One region of the Shewanella sp. DW31 genome, then DNA from elsewhere that is predicted to be linked to it. Evidence: predicted binding sites of a transcription regulator. Region 1 holds the regulator's gene; each other region holds the start of a gene.

Region 1 (6,018 bases):
TATCGTTTGTCTCACTGACGGACGTAATAAGCTATTGGCCTGATCTCGTATGCGATTGATATTGGACTTATCTTCACTATCCGCCAGATATCCCAATTCTTTGAGCTTCACGCTCAAAGTACCGTAGAGTTTTTTATCGTAGAACTCAGGCGCGGTAATACCATGTAAAGCCCCTAAACGCTGGGCGAGTAAATGGCTCTCAGACTCAAGTTCTGAGCGCTCCATCTTAGGTCTGTTCGCTAACAGATTGAAAATAATAGCGTAGCGTTGCAGAGTCTCGCTCACTGAACTGGCTAACAACAATAATTGGCTTGAGTGCTCAGGCACGACAGCTAAAGTATCTGTCTCAACCACTAAACCTTGCCCAATCAGGAAATCCAGTACTTGCTCAACATAGGCTGGTAAGTCTTTAATTCCCATGAAGAGTTCGGCTTTCAGCAGTGGATAAAAATCGGCAACGATTGAAACCACTTGCTGGCGCAGGATCTGTTCATTGTGGGTTAAACAACTCGCAATTAATGAAGGAACAATAAATAAGTGAATGATATTGTTACGATAGTAAGTCATAGACACAGCCTGACTCGCTTCGATAGACACTATTTCCCCTAAAGGATCGGCACTAACAACAAACTTGTTCAGCTCTAAACCTTGCTGCACTAAATGCTTACCATCACCTTCGGCAACAGATGTATAAGAAGTGTAAGGCACTTTTTTGAGTAGGGTCAGATACAAATCAAGCTGACGCTCCAGCAGACTACGTTCTAAGGCGTTTTGATCTGTCGCCAGTAAAACTAAGCTAGTCAAAGTCACAGAACTCGCGGCTGCGGCATCATTGATACGCGTCATCACCCGATTAGCCAGCACGTTTACCGCTGGCGTTAACCAACTTGGTTTCTGCTCGGGATCATCGGCCAACTCAGCACGCCAGTTTGGCGCACGCTCATTTAAGAAATTTTGCAGGGTAATAGGCTCGCCAAAATTCACATAACCTTGGCCGAAATTACCTAATTTACGAATGGCACCGAACACCTGCCACACAGATTCTTTTTTCTTTTTCTTACCGCTTAACTCTTTATGGTAAGTCGCTACTTCCATCACATGGTCATAGCCTAAATACACTGGCACAAGTGTGACAGGACGTTCAATACCGCGCAGTACGCTGTTCATCGTCATGGCGATCATGCCAGTTTTCGGCGCCAACAGACGGCCAGTACGTGAACGGCCACCTTCGGAGAAGTATTCCACCGAATAACCTTTAGCAAACAGCTGATCTAAATACTCACGAAATACTGCGGTGTACAGCTTGTTACCATTAAAACTACGGCGGATGAAGAAGGCACCACCGCGACGGAACATAGGTCCCGCGGGCCAGAAATTGAGGTTGATGCCAGCAGCAATGTGCGGCGGAACCATGCCTTGATAATACAAAATATACGATAACAGCAGGTAATCCATGTGGCTGCGATGGCAAGGCACATAAACAATCTCGTGGCCATCGTGGTGCAGCTGGCGAACTTGCTCGGCGCCTTTAATGTTGATCCCGCTGTAAAGCTTGTTCCACAGCCAAGTTAAGAAACGCTCGGCAATACGCACTAAACTGTCTGAGTAATCGGCAGCGATTTCATCGAGGTACTCAATAGCCGTCTCGCGCGCTTGGGTCTCAGAAATCTTTTTACTGGCCGCTTCTTCTTGAATCGCCTTGCGCAGCGACTCAGATTTGAGCAACGAATGAAACAGTGCTTGGCGGTTTGGCAGCACAGGCCCTGTCATTACTTTACGTTGACGACGGAAATGCACGCGCGCAACCCGTGCTAACTTATGGGCAATTCCCATGTCGGTGCCATGTTCGTCAGCCATGTAACGCAGGGATACGGCATTCGAAAACTGCACGAAGTTATGTCGACCTAAGAACAGAATCATCAAGCACTTGCGCAGCCAAGTCGGGTTTTCCCGCTCAAATACGGCCGCCTTCATAGTGTCGTCTTCTTTCCCTGGCGTGCGACCCCAATACAAGCTCACGGGTACTAGTTGAATATCTAATTCAGGACGTTCCTTATGCACGGCTAACAAACGCATAAAGCATTCGAGGAAAGGCTCATTACCAGCACGCTCGCCAAACAGTGGCTTACGTCCTTGAAGACAGACAACCCGAGGCGCAGTCACACCATTAGCCACTAGAGGCTCATAAGGGCTTGGTAAACCTAACTTAGCCGTTATTTCGCTCAAAGCAGCGATGTCACTGAGTGATTCTGTTTTCATCACATAAACAAGGGGTCTGGAAGCATCCAGATTCAGATCGGCAAAGGGATCCTGAGGCACCACAATAGTGTGCACTAAGTGTTTTTGGATCCAACGTAATGATTTCAACCAAAGAGAGTCGTGTTTAGGCATTATTCTTATGCAATTAAGTGCGTTTACTAGCCCGATAGAATACCAGACTATGGGCAATATTCGCTAATTCTCTCCAACATAGCTAAAAAGTGGTTAATACTTGCGCTGCAAATAATACTGTATATACTAACAGTAACTGTATAGAAAAACAGGAAACACCATGAGACCTTTGACGCCACGCCAAGCTGAAATTTTAGAGCTAATTAAACGAAATATTGCCGATACTGGCATGCCACCCACTCGGGCAGAAATCGCAACCCGTTTAGGTTTTAAGAGCGCCAATGCGGCTGAAGAACACCTTAAAGCGTTGGCGAAAAAGGGCTGCATTGAGATCATGCCAGGCACATCTCGGGGCATTCGTCTACCTGCGGAAATCGAAGATTTGACTGAAACAGGTTTACCGCTCATCGGCCAAGTGGCCGCGGGTGAACCTATCCTCGCCCAAGAACATGTTGAACAGTACTACCAAGTCGACCCAAGCATGTTCCATCCCGCCGCCGATTTTTTACTGCGAGTAAAAGGCGACAGCATGAAAAATATCGGCATTCTCGAAGGTGATTTGCTGGCAGTTCATAAAGTAGAACAAGCTAGAAATGGTCAAGTGGTTGTCGCTAGAGTCGATGACGATGTCACTGTTAAACGTTTCGAAAAAAAAGGTAATGTGGTCTATCTACATGCCGAAAATGAAGATTACTCCCCGATTAAAGTGGATTTAGGCTTCCAAAGTTTAACAATTGAAGGACTCGCCGTCGGTGTGATCCGTAATGGAGATTGGCTATGAATAAACTACTTGGCAATGCCCCCCGCCATCCGGGCTTGTGGCTCGATGAAGTCCGTGATGCCGACTATGACTGGCACCATGCGCCCATCGCCTGCATGCCAACTAAGACTCAAGGTCGCCAAGAATTAATTCATCTGAGTGCACAACTCGCTCAGTTAAGCCAACAGGGCCGTTGGTTAGTGCTCATCAACCCACCAAGTATTGGCTACAAGCAAATGCTCGCCAGTGCAGGTGTGCGTATGGATAGAGTCTTGCTGGTACATGCTAAAGATGAAGTCGAAACCCTGTGGGCGATGGAAAAAGCCCTGACAAGTGGTACGTCCAGTGCAGTCATTACTTGGACTCAATCATTAGATGCGCGGGATAATCGACGCCTACAAATCGTGGCTAAAAGTGCCCGAGCTATGGGCATAGTGCTTGAAGACGTAAACAGTCACTTACATGCCGACGTACGCATTGAGCAAGGCAATCTCTTCGGTCAGCAATCTTTTTTTAGCTCTGTACACTAAATATTCATTTAATTTTTTACCTTGAAAGCCGCCTCACCTATGAATGTGAGGCTTTTTTTGGCAATTTTTCAGATAATTAGATAAATAAGTGATCTTGATCAATATTTAAACAGCAAGTATGGTTGGTTAAGTCGGTGATGATATATCACCTTCCGTGGTCAATGAATCGAGTATTTATCGAACTCGAAGCGCCACTAAAAATAGAGAACAGATTTATTTCAGCAGTATGTGCCAGCGTGGCTAATTACCAGCAGTAACAATACTTGATTAAAAGTAACAGCCGCCAACGCACGTTGAAGTCAAAAAAGCTTTTTTGGGAACTGAAGAGTTTGCATAGAGTTGAGACTTACTGTGTTGCTCTTCTTTGTAGTTGCTATTCGCAATTGGCAGAGGAGAAGTCTTGTGAAGCAATTGTTGTATTGTTTACTCGTGGTGCTTTTCGCACCACCGTTGACCGCCGCGGACATGCGGTTCAACATGACCCCTGGCGTGACCGAGATCAGTGGCAAGGTTTATCACTTGCACATGACCATCTTGTATATCTGCTGCGCAATAGGCCTAGTGGTCTTTGGCGTCATGATTTACGCCATGATCAACCACAGAAAATCCAAAGGCGCTGTCGCGTCCCACTTTCACGAAAGCACTAAAGTTGAAATCGCTTGGACGATTCTGCCATTTATCATTTTGATCTTAATGGCGATTCCAGCGACAAAAACTTTAATCGCAATGGAAGATCCCAGTAACGCCGATCTCACCGTAAAAGTCACGGGTTCCCAATGGAAATGGCATTACAGCTATTTCGATCAAGATATTGATTTTTATAGCATACTGACAACACCCAGAGCACAAATCGAAGGCACCGAAACCAAGGGTGAAAACTATCTATTGGAAGTCGATAAACCGCTCGTTCTACCGATAAACCGCAAAATCCGCTTTCTGATGACTTCAGAGGATGTCATCCATTCTTGGTGGGTGCCCGCCTTTGCAATTAAGAAAGATGCCAATCCAGGATTTATCAATGAGGCCTGGACTCGCATCGACAAACCCGGCATTTACCGTGGTCAATGCGCCGAGCTCTGCGGTAAAGACCATGGTTTTATGCCTATCGTAGTACAAGCGTTACCCGAAGCCGAGTTTGAGGCTTGGGTCACAGAGCAGAAACAAGCCGCAGGTGCTGCGGCTGAAGCCGCTCAAGCCGCTTTATCACAAACCCTAAGTAAAGAAGAGTTGATGACTCAAGGTGAACAAGTTTACCTCGGGCACTGCGCAGCCTGCCACCAGCCCAATGGCGAGGGTTTACAAGGCGTATTCCCACACCTCAAAGGCAGTCCGATAGCTACGGGACCGCTCAGCGGCCACCTTGAAATTGTGCTCAACGGTAAAACAGGTACGGCCATGCAAGCCTTTAGTAAGCAATTGAGCGCACAAGAAATTGCCGCTGTGATTACTTATGAGCGTAATGCTTGGGGCAATAATACTGGCGATGCTGTGCAGGCCAAAGATGTCAATGAGCACATAAACGGCAGTGCTGGCACACAGGCACCTGCTACCACACCAGCCAACACGGCCCCAACTCCCGCACCTACAACTGAGCCCGCAGCAGTTGTCGACTCCGCAACCATAGTCGATCCGGCGAGTCTCCCCACGCTCACCCATGAGGCACTGATGGCCGAAGGTGAAACTGTCTACACCACCACTTGCGCGGCCTGCCATCAGTTAACGGGAGCTGGCATACCACCTGCCTTCCCCGCCCTCGCTGGCAGTGCTATCGCCACAGGGCCCGTCGCCAATCATCTCGATATTGTGATGCACGGTAAAACGGGCACGGCTATGCAGGCATTTGGCAAACAACTCAGCCCACAGCAACTCGCAGCAGTCATAACCTATGAGCGCAATGCTTGGGGTAACAATACCGGCGATACAGTGCAACCTGCTGATATCGCAAGTCATGGACAGTAGGGGATAATGATGAGCACTACGACTCAAGATCAAACCGCAGCCCATGATGACCATCATCATGGTGCGCCAAAGGGCATCATGCGCTGGCTGCTAACCACCAACCATAAAGATATAGGTACTTTGTATTTATGGTTCAGCTTCATTATGTTCTTAACCGGTGGCGCTATGGCCATGGTGATCCGCGCTGAACTCTTTCAACCTGGATTACAATTGGTCGAGCCCAACTTTTTCAACCAAATGACAACTGTTCATGGGCTGATCATGGTATTCGGTGCGGTAATGCCAGCCTTTACAGGGCTCGCTAACTGGCTGATCCCTATGATGATAGGGGCGCCCGATATGGCGCTGCCACGGATGAATAACTGGAGTTTTTGGATA
Region 2 (6,018 bases), on a different contig from region 1:
TTTATTGTCACCGATACGTATGATGTTCTCGGCAGCGACACCAATTTTTTTATTCCAGATTTCAAAGGCTTCATCATCTGTCTGATAAATAGTGACGCACAGACGTTCCTTCGGCAGCTTTAACGTTTCAGTTAAAAAAGTCCAGCCCAAACGAATCGCTTCTTCTTTAAAATAATCTCCAAAACTGAAGTTACCTAGCATTTCGAAAAAGGTGTGATGACGTGCTGTGTAGCCAACGTTATCCAAATCGTTATGTTTACCACCAGCGCGTACACAACGTTGAGCAGTGGTCGCACGCGTATAATTGCGCTTGTCCATGCCAAGAAACACGTCCTTGAACTGGTTCATGCCTGCATTGGTAAATAAAAGAGTGGGATCGTTGCCTGGCACTAATGAACTACTGTCCACAACTTGATGACCATTGCTGCGGAAAAATTCGAGGAAAGCGCTTCTGAGCTCTGCTGTAGTTTGATACATGAAATCATCCTGAATTGGGTAAGCATTACCAGCTACGCCTTAGGCTAGCCGTATTTCTATTTGCCCAGCATTATAAGCAGACTAAGGAAGGACGACCAGTCTTGATTGGTGATATACACATCAGGAATTTAATATTTTAGCGTGAATCGCCCACACCAGAGTCACTAGAAGCAAAACGACAGGATAAAGCACAAATAAAGACGGCGTAAGTTTATCGCGGCACGGACAATATTTAAGCAAGTGAGTCTAATGTGAAGTACGAAATGGACAAGACTCATTGATGATATTTAGATGAGCTTTTACAGTCTTAGCTCCAAATTTAATAATCTTCATCGAGATCATTGGGATCTGAATCTAGTGCGTAAGTGATTTGATCGTAGCTAAAGCCTTGACCCATTAAAAAACGCACTCGTTTGGCCTTTTCCTTTGCGATGAGATCCCGAGCTTTAGAGCCCTTCACTTCTGTTACGCGAGGTACACCGTATTTTTTGGTGGCTTTATCTTTTGCTAGCTCAAACCAATCACAATCACAATTAACCAAAGCGGCTTCAATGCAGTCTTTAGATAAGCCTTTCTGTGCGATTGCTTGGCGGATGCGTATTGCACCGTGGCCTCGACTGATGTGGCTTCGCACCAACAGTTCGGCATAACGAGCATCATTAATAAAACCGGAGGATTCGCAAGCATCGAGTACAGGTTCGATATCGTTAAGTTCGAAACCTTTTTCGAGCAATTTATCGCGGATTTGTAAACGGGAATAATCGCGGCGCGCTAACAGCGCGACCGCAATTTGATGGGCTGACTGACTCAGAATACTTCGCCTGTCTCTAAATCAATATTGTCCTCAATGCTATCATCAGCTTTGGCAGCCAAGGCACTCGGATTACTCAAAAGCAACTCACGTAGCGTCTTGTCAATTTCAGCAGCAATAGCTGGGTTTTCAGTCAGATATTTGCCAGCATTAGCACGACCTTGGCCGATTTTGTCACCTTTATAGCTGTACCAAGCGCCCGCTTTTTCAATCAACTTATGGGCTACGCCTAAGTCTACTAACTCACCAGTACGGTTAATACCTTGGCCATAAAGGATTTGGAACTCAGCTTGCTTAAACGGCGCTGCAACCTTATTTTTCACCACTTTAACGCGAGTTTCGTTACCGACCACTTCATCGCCGTCTTTAATGGCACCAGTGCGGCGAATGTCTAGACGAACAGAAGCATAAAACTTCAGCGCGTTACCACCGGTTGTAGTTTCTGGGTTACCGAACATCACACCAATTTTCATCCGAATTTGGTTGATGAAGATAAGTAAGGTGTTAGATTGCTTTAAGTTACCCGCAAGTTTACGCATGGCTTGGCTCATCATACGCGCCGCTAGACCCATGTGAGAATCACCAATTTCGCCTTCGATTTCAGCTTTAGGCGTTAATGCCGCCACTGAGTCAACTACGATAACGTCAACAGCGCCTGAACGAGTTAAAGCATCACAAATCTCAAGCGCTTGTTCGCCGGTATCCGGTTGCGAACACAGCAGGTTATCAATATCTACGCCCAATTTTTTAGCATAAATAGGGTCTAATGCATGCTCTGCATCGATAAAGGCACAGGTTTTGCCTTCACGTTGCGCGGCGGCAATCACTTCTAAAGTCAGTGTTGTTTTACCTGATGATTCAGGACCATAGATCTCAACGATACGACCCATTGGCAAACCGCCAGCACCTAAAGCAACGTCCAGAGACAGAGAACCGGTAGAAATGGTCTCAACATCCATAGAGCGATCTTCGCCCAGCTTCATGATGGAGCCTTTACCAAATTGTTTCTCAATTTGGATCAATACCGCAGCAAGTGCTTTCTCTTTATTTGGATCGACCTTCATTCCTGTTCCCTCATCAAGACAAGCATTAAGCTGTCAAAAGTGATATTCAATTTACAAACGGGTAATTCAAAAAGCCGCGCTTTTTGTCTTAATTCTGCTGACTAGTATACTGTACAATCATACAGTATCAATACCTGTGACTGAATTATTTTTAGCTGATAGGATTTTTAATATGGCCAAGGTTTTAGCGAATATCAAATCAGATAATAGCTCCCTTTGATCAATATCCATCGTTAAGGGCTCAATTTTCGCTAAATTATTGCTAAGATTGGCGCAACAAATTTTGCGTGGTCTTTTTAGCTGAAAATTGTACAGCAGTCTTCCGCTTCCATAGCGCTTAATCACCCTTAACCACACAAACTGTATCGCCTTTAGGCAGTCACAACGGACGATAACGATTTAATGAATGTAATTGATACCGATGATTTAGAAAAACATACTCCTATGATGCGTCAGTACTTGACGATGAAAGCAGAACATCACGATATGTTGCTGTTTTATCGCATGGGTGACTTCTACGAGTTGTTTTATGACGATGCTAAACGCGCTTCTGAGCTGTTAGGCATTTCACTCACTGCGCGCGGTAAAAGTGGTGGCGATCCTATTCCGATGGCGGGACTTCCTTACCATGCTGTGGAAGGCTATCTTGCAAAATTAGTTCAAATTGGTCAATCAGTTGCGATTTGCGAACAGATTGGCGATCCCGCGACATCTAAAGGGCCAGTAGAACGTAAAGTGGTGCGAATTGTCACGCCAGGCACTTTAACCGACGAAGCGTTGCTGCAGGAACGCCAAGACAATCTGTTAGCCGCGGTTTATCAAGGTAAAGTCGGTTTTGGTTATGCCACATTAGATGTTTCATCCGGACGTTTTGTGATTGCAGAGCTCGACACGCGAGAGTCATTAGAAGCGGAATTGCAACGCACTAATCCCGTTGAAATTCTCTACAGTGAAGACTTTGGTGAACTAGGTCTACTTAACGGTTTTAAAGGCAAACGCCGTCGCCCCGAGTGGGAATTTGATTACGATACGAGTATCAAGTTACTACTGGCCCAGTTTGGAACTAAAGACTTACATGGTTTTGGTATCGCAGATGCACGTTTATCACTGCAAGCTGCGGGTTGCTTGATGCAATATGTCAAAGACACACAGCGCACGGCACTGCCCCATATCAATGCCATTATCCGCTTCAATCAAACCGATAGCATAGTACTCGATGCGGCAACTCGCCGAAATTTAGAATTAACTCAAAACCTTGCCGGTGGCCGCGATAATACCTTAGCGGCAGTATTGGATAATACCGCAACGCCTATGGGCAGCCGTATGTTACAACGCTGGATCCATCAGCCTCTGCGAGATCCTAAGCAAATCAAGGCGCGCCAACAGGCGGTGACTGAACTCCTCGATACCGCAGCCCACGAAGGTTTGCATGAGCAGTTAAAGGCACTTGGCGATATCGAACGTATCATGGCAAGGTTAGCCCTGCGTACTGCCCGTCCAAGGGACTTTGCACGTTTACGTCAAGCACTGGGCTTATTGCCTGAATTACAACTGAGTTTAAGTACACTGAGCGCGCCACACACGACTCAATTACGGCAACACTTAGGTGAGTTCCCCGCTGAGCAAGCCCTACTTGAGCGCGCGATAGTCGATAATCCTCCCATGCTTATCCGCGATGGCGGAGTGATCCGTGAAGGCTACAACAGCGAACTAGATGAATGGCGCGGTCTTAGCGAAGGAGCGAGTGATTACTTAGTACAACTCGAAGCCAGAGAAAAAGAACGTACAGGTATCAACACACTTAAAGTCGGCTATAACCGTGTACACGGCTATTACATTGAAGTGAGCCGCTTGCAATCCTCGCAGGTGCCGCTCAATTATCAACGACGTCAAACCCTTAAGAATATGGAGCGTTATATCACGCCCGAACTTAAGGAATACGAAGAAAAAGTCCTCTCGAGCCAAGGTAAAGCGCTGGCACTCGAAAAGCAGTTATGGGAACAGTTATTCGATCTTATTCTGCCGAAATTACATGAATTACAGGCTTTTGCTAGAGCAGCGGCTGAGCTTGATGTACTGAGTAACTTTGCCGAGCGTGCCGAAGCCTTAGGCTACACTTGTCCAGAGCTGAGCCAAGATATCGGCGTACAAATAGACGCAGGTCGCCATCCAGTGGTGGAGCGTGTTAGCCAAACGCCGTTTATCGCTAACCCAGTGACCTTGCACAATCAAAGACGTATGTTGATTGTCACCGGACCCAACATGGGCGGTAAATCGACCTATATGCGTCAAGTCGCCTTGATTACGCTGATGGCCCATATTGGTTGTTTTGTGCCAGCAGATCGCGCCCTGATTGGCCCAATTGATCGCATCTTTACCCGTATTGGCGCATCAGACGATCTGGCCTCTGGCCGCTCAACCTTTATGGTAGAAATGACTGAAACTGCCAACATTCTGCACAATGCCACTGCCAGTAGTTTAGTGTTAATGGATGAAATCGGCCGTGGAACATCCACCTATGATGGTTTATCGCTAGCTTGGTCGGCGGCGGAATATTTAGCCCAGCAAGTCGGGGCTATGACCCTATTCGCCACCCATTATTTTGAGCTAACTCAATTACCTGACTTAATGGCAGGTGTTTACAATGTGCACCTTGATGCCATTGAGCATGAAGATACAATCGCCTTTATGCATGCGGTACAGGAAGGTGCAGCCAGTAAAAGCTACGGCTTACAAGTTGCGGCGCTTGCCGGCGTGCCAAACAAAGTGATTAAAGCAGCGAAACATAAATTGCAACAATTGGAGAGTCGCGATCATCAACCAGAAGGAAGGAGGACGCCCATTCAAAGCTTACTCGCTTTACCTGAACCGGTTGAAAATCCAGCTTTGACTAAATTAAGTAGCATTAATCCCGATAACTTAACGCCAAAACAAGCGCTTGATTTGCTCTATGAGCTGAAACGCTTGAGCTAGACATCAGGTGATCTAAATAAAAGCCTAAAAATAACAACGCCCACTCTATAGTGGGCGTTTTACTTTATGACGTGATCTCACACTAAGTGCATTTTCTGGATAGCTTCTCTGAAAGGCACCAGAAGACAGACATTAGTTTCTAAATAAAGCTTCAACAGATAAACCTTGAGAACCCAATAAATCACGTAAGCGTTTTAATGCTTCCACTTGGATTTGACGAACACGTTCACGGGTTAAACCAATTTCAGCCCCCACATCTTCAAGCGTAGAAGGTTCATAACCTAACAAACCAAAACGACGGGCTAATACTTCTCTTTGTTTTGTGTTCAACTCGTTAAGCCATTTCACCACCGAGTTAGAGATGTCTTCATCTTGCACTTTATAGTCAGGGCCAACACTATCATCATCGGCCAGTACATCTAATAATGCTTTCTCGTTATCGCCCCCCAAAGGCGTATCAACAGAGGTAATTTTTTCATTCAGCTTAAGCATGCGGCTCACATCAGAGCTAGAAACTTGCAGTTTTTCAGCAATTTCTTCAGCTGTAGGTTCATGATCCAGTTTTTGTGCTAACTCGCGGGCAGTACGCAAGTATACGTTGAGTTCTTTAACAACATGAATCGGCAAACGAATAGTACGAGTTTGATTCATGATAGCGCGTTCAATCGTCTGTCTGATCCACCAAGTCGCATA
Region 3 (6,018 bases), on a different contig from region 1:
TGTGGTATCGTCGGAATAGTTGGCCAATCATCGGTTAATCAGACCATTTATGATGCACTGACAGTGTTGCAGCACAGAGGTCAGGATGCGGCAGGTATTGTGACCATTGATCGTGGTGCTTTCAGACTACGTAAAGCCAATGGTTTGGTTAAAGACGTTTTTGAAGTCAAACATATGCAACGCCTACAAGGTAATGCTGGTATTGGCCATGTGCGTTATCCAACTGCGGGCAGTTCAAGCGCATCTGAAGCGCAGCCTTTCTATGTTAACTCGCCATTTGGGATCTCATTAGCCCATAACGGTAACTTAACCAACACAGTCGAATTAGCCGAAGGGCTGATCAAAAAACGTCGTCATGTGAACACCACTTCGGATTCTGAAGTCTTGTTAAACCTGCTCGCCGACGAACTGCAAAAAACCACGAGTTTAACCCTGACGTCGGAAGAAGTGTTCGATGCGGTCGCTAACGTACACCAACAAGCTCGTGGCGCCTATGCGGTTGTTGCCATGATTATTGGTCAAGGCTTAGTTGCGTTCCGTGACCCATTTGGTATTCGTCCTTTAGTATTAGGTAAGCACGAAACCGCCACTGGCACTGAATACATGGTGGCTTCTGAAAGCGTGGCACTCGATGCCGTTGGCTTTGAAGTGATGCGTGATGTGGCACCGGGTGAAGCGATTTATGTTTCAATTGACGGTCAGCTGTATACCCGTCAATGTGCAGCCGAGCCTAGCTATGCACCTTGTATCTTCGAATTCGTCTATTTTGCCCGTCCAGATTCGACGATCGACAAAGTGTCTGTATATGCAAGTCGCGTCAACATGGGCGCTAAGCTTGGCGAGAAGATTAAGAAGGAATGGTACGATCACGATATCGACGTGGTTATTCCTATTCCTGAAACCTCTTGCGATATCGCGCTGGAAATTGCCCGTTGCATGGATTTACCGTACCGCCAAGGTTTTGTGAAAAACCGTTATATTGGCCGTACCTTCATCATGCCTGGTCAACAGGAGCGTAAGAAGTCAGTGCGTCGTAAGTTGAATGCCATTAACACTGAGTTCAAAGGCAAAAATGTCCTGTTGGTGGACGACTCTATCGTTCGCGGTACGACCTCAGAGCAAATCATCGAAATGGCCCGTGAAGCAGGTGCTAAGAAAGTGTACTTTGCCTCTGCCGCACCGGAAATTCGTTTCCCGAACGTGTACGGTATTGACATGCCAACGTCGAATGAGCTTATTGCCCACGGTCGTGATGCCGATGAAATCGCCAAGTTAATTGGTGCTGATGGCATTATTTTCCAAGACTTGCCCGATTTAATTGAAGCGGTAAGAATGGAGAATCCTGCGATTAAACGTTTCGAAACGTCCGTATTTGATGGTCACTACATCACGAACGACGTTGACCAAGCGTATTTAGATCACTTGACGCAACTGCGTAATGACGATGCCAAAGCCGATCGAAATAAAGATATCGGCACTAACTTAGAGCTGCATAACGTCTGTCACCCATAAGGATTGTGAGTCATTTAGTATCGTAAAGTTTGTGTCCTTTTTGTTCTAAACGATACAAAAAAGCCAGTGAGAAATCACTGGCTTTTTAATGGCTTATATTTGCTTAACGGATCATAGTGGTAACGTCTACGTATTTATGCGTTGCGCTGTTTCAGTCATTACATTTTCTTCAGCGTGCTTACGTTCAACCCAGTAATCCGCATTTTTAATACCCAGTTTTACCGGGTCGAAAAGTGGCTCTATGCCGAGTGCTTGCTGTGATTCATAATCTTTAAGGCAAGTGAATGCGGTTTTCCTCAATAGAATAATGGCAATAATATTGAGCCATGCCATGAGTCCGACACCAATGTCACCCATTCCCCAAGCCATATCAGCCGTTTTAACTGTGCCGTATACGGTTGAGCCAATGATCACGACTTTGAGAACGACCATGAACCAAGGATGATTTACTTTACGGTTAATATAGGCAATGTTGGTCTCAGCAATGTAGTAATAAGCCACTATGGTCGTAAAGGCGAAGAAGAACAGTGCGATAGCCACAAAGATATTGCCAAATCCTGGCATCATACTTTCCATTGCCGTTTGTACGTAGCCTGGTCCTGCAGCGACTCCGGCAATGCCTGTATAGAGCGCCGCACCGTCTGGGCCCTGAACATTATACAGTCCTGTAATGAGCAGCATGAAACCAGTTGCAGAGCAAACGAATAAGGTGTCGATATACACAGAAAAAGCTTGAACTAACCCTTGTTTGGCTGGATGGCTTACCGCCGCTGCAGATGAGGCATGTGGCGCTGTACCTTGACCCGCTTCGTTGGAGTAAATACCCCGCTTTACCCCCCACATGATGGCTAAGCCTAAAATGGCACCAAAACCCGCATCAAAGCCAAAGGCACTTTTGATAATTAACCATAAAATACCCGGTAGCTGGCCAATATTTAGCGCTATGATGACACAAGCCACTATGATGTAACCCAGTGCCATAAAGGGGACGACGGCACTGGCAAAGTGAGCGATACGTTTTACACCGCCAAAAATGATAAAACCAAGAAGCATGGCCAGTATGGCTGCCGTCACATTAGGATCTATGTTGAAAGCGGTTTTTAAACTTGAACCTATCGAGTTAGCTTGTACGCCTGGCAGCAGGATCCCGCAAGCAAATATGGTCGCAATTGCAAATACCCATGCATACCATTTCATGCCTAAGCCTTTTTCAATATAAAAAGCAGGCCCACCACGATACTCGCCATTGATTTTTTCTTTATAGACTTGACCTAAGGTAGATTCAACGAAGGCGGAGCTGGCACCGAGAAAGGCAACCATCCACATCCAAAATAAAGCGCCAGGACCACCAAAGGTGATTGCTGTGGCAACCCCTGCAATGTTACCTGTACCGACTCGACCCGCTAATGTCATCGCGAGTGCTTGAAAAGACGACACTCCCGCATCAGTACTCTTACCATCAAACATCAGGCGGATCATTTCTGGCAGATGGCGCAGCTGTAAAAATCGAGTGCGAAGGGAGAAATAGAGCCCGACACCTAGGCAAAGAAAAATAAGTGCAGGGCTCCAAATTACACTATTGATCGCGTTGACAATCTCATTCATAGACTCCGATTCCTTTATTGTGTTGTTTTAGCAGAGTTTTTAGGTTTACGGTTATTCAACAGATGTTGAGTTAGGACATTCACTTTTGATTAAGACATTTTTTGTAAATATCCAAGATACTCAACATAACTATTTTTTTGGGAGCTTCATAGTTAAAGTGTTAAATATTTGAAACCAATGTGTTTTGAAATTGAGTTTTAGCATGGATAAATAGAGCGGAGGGGCGAGTTAACTCGAAATACGGTAGTGATTTATTATGAATGTCAGTTATCCCATTACCCAAAGTAGCATCCACACGCCGAATAAGCTGCTTAAGCTATGGCGCGTGATTTGGTGGCTGAGTAATAGAGATACACTCACAGCAATAGGAATGACGAGAATGAATCCCCATGCTAACGGCATATCGATGATTTTCATTTGTCCCAGCCAGGTACTGGTGAGCATGCTTATTGCGAGTAACATTAAGCTATGGAATATCAATAACTGATTGAATCTTAATATTAATGCTGGAGTTATTGTCATAGCCTGTCGCGCATTTATTGCAAACTGTCTCATAGTTACTCCTTAGTTATTTAGTGTATCTTATGCATTGTTGAGAATCATTCGCAATTGAATTTACACTTAAGCTTTTACATTTAAGCTCGGTTTACTACAGAAATTTGCACTCAACTGGCGTTTGGGCTAAATTGTACTGTAATTATATCCAGTGCTTGGTGTTTGTATGATTCTCTATATCGCAGAAAAACCTAGCCTAGGGCGGGCCATTGCCGATGTATTGCCTAAACCCCATAAAAAAGGCGATGGATTTATCGAAGCCGCCAATGGCGATTGTGTGTCTTGGTGCGTTGGTCACTTGCTCGAGCAAGCAGAACCTGATGCCTATAATCCCGAATTTAAGTCTTGGAAATTCGAGCATTTGCCAATAGTGCCAGACAAGTGGCAACTAAAGCCTAAGGCTGCGACCCGCAGCCAACTCACAGTGCTAAAACGATTAGTCAAACAAGCCAACACGCTGGTTAACGCGGGCGATCCCGACCGCGAAGGGCAGTTACTCGTGGATGAAGTGATTGCCTATCTTGGCGTGACGGGGGACAAGCTACATCAAACCCAGCGTTTACTGATCAGTGACTTAAACCCACAAGCTGTAAAACGGGCTCTAACGCAGCTACGCAGTAATCGCGAGTTTATTCCTTTATCCACATCGGCCTTAGCCCGCAGTCGTGCCGATTGGCTCTATGGCATGAATATGACGCGTGCGTACACCATCCAAGGTAAAAAGGTCGGTTATCAAGGCGTGTTATCCGTCGGCCGAGTACAAACGCCATTGCTTGGGCTAGTGGTGCGCCGTGATGAAGAGATTGCCCACTTTCAATCTAAGCCTTTTTATGAAGTACTAGCGCATTTGGCGACCGAGAAGCAAGAAACTTTCAGCGCCAAGTGGCAACCTAGCGAAGCTTGTCAGCCTTATATGGATGAAGAAGGACGAGTGTTAGTGAGAGGGTTAGCGCAAAATGTGGTGAGTCGCATCAGTGATAAGCCCGCCTTAGTCACTCAATTAGTGGCTAAGGACAAGAAACAGAATCCACCATTGCCCTACAGCTTATCCGCGTTACAGATTGATGCGGCCAAACGGTTTGGTATGAGTGCTAAGGATGTGCTCGATACCTGCCAAAGTTTGTATGAACGTCATAAACTCATTACTTACCCACGCTCCGACAGTCGTTATTTACCCGTTGAGCAACATAACCTTGCGCCTTCGGTACTTAAGGCGATAAGTGACGGTGCTGCTGAGTTATTGCAAGGTGCTGATGCACCCGATCCCCGTCTTAAATCTAAAGCATGGGATGATAAAAAAGTGGACGCCCATCACGCAATCGTCCCCACAGAGAAGACGGCTAACTTATCTAGCTTGAGTCAGCGTGAGAGGCAGTTATATCTTCATGTTGCTCGCCAGTACTTAGCCCAGTTTTATCCGGCTTATTGTTACAATGAAACCACAGTGCAAGTGACAATCGAGGGTGGTTTATTTAATACCAAGGCGCGTCAGGATAAATCCCTCGGCTGGAAGCAACTCTTTGCCCGCCAAGAGCCAAATGGCAGTAAGGCGAGTGGCAACAAGTCGACGGAAGAAAGCGCAGGTAAGGACGATGAGGAGAATGACGAGTTTATCGGCCAATTACCGCCTTTGAAATTGGGACAGGCTTTGCATTGTACTCGAGGCGAATTGTTGGAGAAAAATACTCAGCCACCAAAGGCCTTTACCGATGCCACTTTACTCGGAGCTATGACGGGTATTAGCCGTTATGTGACCGATCCTGAGATCCGTAAAATTCTTAAAGAAACCGACGGATTAGGTACAGAGGCTACCCGTGCAGGTATTATCGAATTGCTATTCAAACGCGGTTTTTTACAACGCTTAGGTAAATCTATTGTCTCGACAGACGTGGGGAAAGGATTGATTAACAGCTTGCCCGCGAGTGCGACTACGCCGGATATGACAGCGCTTTGGGAAGCGAGTCTGAATGGCATTTGCCATAAAGAAACCTCTTATCAAGCCTTTATGCAGCCACTGCTCGGCACCTTATCCACGCTTATCCAGAATGCAGGCGCCCAACTGCCAACCGCGCTTAATGGTTTACAAGGCCAAGGTTATCGTAAAACGGCAAGTAATAAATCTGGTTATCATAAGTCGTATTCTAAAAAATCAAGTTCAGCGAAAGGTATCGGTACAACAAAAAACGATGGTTCCAACAAATATGCTTCCCAAAAGACCAGTTCCAAAAGTTCGGTAACTCGATCAACCAGTCGTTCAGCTTCTAATAGCCGCAAATCTACAACAGCAGTGTAATGACACACTTGTTGCATATATGTCGTTATTGTCTTTTGATGTAATAACGACAT

The links. The regulator LexA, encoded in region 1, represses DNA repair genes until DNA is damaged. The targets are predictions, from matches to a motif close to TACTGTATNNNNATACAGTA.
Region 2: recA (recombinase RecA) is a predicted target of LexA. The motif match lies at 2,460-2,479, and genes of this name have one in related genera.
Region 3: GWI56_RS09765 (DNA topoisomerase III) is a predicted target of LexA. The motif match lies at 3,807-3,826, and genes of this name have one in related genera.

The regions. Positions count from the first base shown of each region.
Region 1 is NZ_JADWMP020000005.1:78,830-84,847, forward strand. It holds gene plsB (glycerol-3-phosphate 1-O-acyltransferase PlsB) at 1-2,391, opposite strand, end outside; gene lexA (transcriptional repressor LexA) at 2,552-3,172, shown strand; gene GWI56_RS06035 (SulA-like leucine-rich domain-containing protein) at 3,169-3,681, shown strand; gene coxB (cytochrome c oxidase subunit II) at 4,084-5,640, shown strand; gene ctaD (cytochrome c oxidase subunit I) at 5,650-6,018, shown strand, end outside.
Region 2 is NZ_JADWMP020000011.1:4,030-10,047, forward strand. It holds gene alaS (alanine--tRNA ligase) at 1-477, opposite strand, end outside; gene GWI56_RS10835 (regulatory protein RecX) at 797-1,210, opposite strand; gene recA (recombinase RecA) at 1,285-2,352, opposite strand; gene mutS (DNA mismatch repair protein MutS) at 2,755-5,325, shown strand; gene rpoS (RNA polymerase sigma factor RpoS) at 5,458-6,018, opposite strand, start outside.
Region 3 is NZ_JADWMP020000009.1:79,873-85,890, forward strand. It holds gene purF (amidophosphoribosyltransferase) at 1-1,512, shown strand, start outside; gene GWI56_RS09755 (alanine/glycine:cation symporter family protein) at 1,639-3,117, opposite strand; gene GWI56_RS09760 (hypothetical protein) at 3,385-3,672, opposite strand; gene GWI56_RS09765 (DNA topoisomerase III) at 3,839-5,965, shown strand.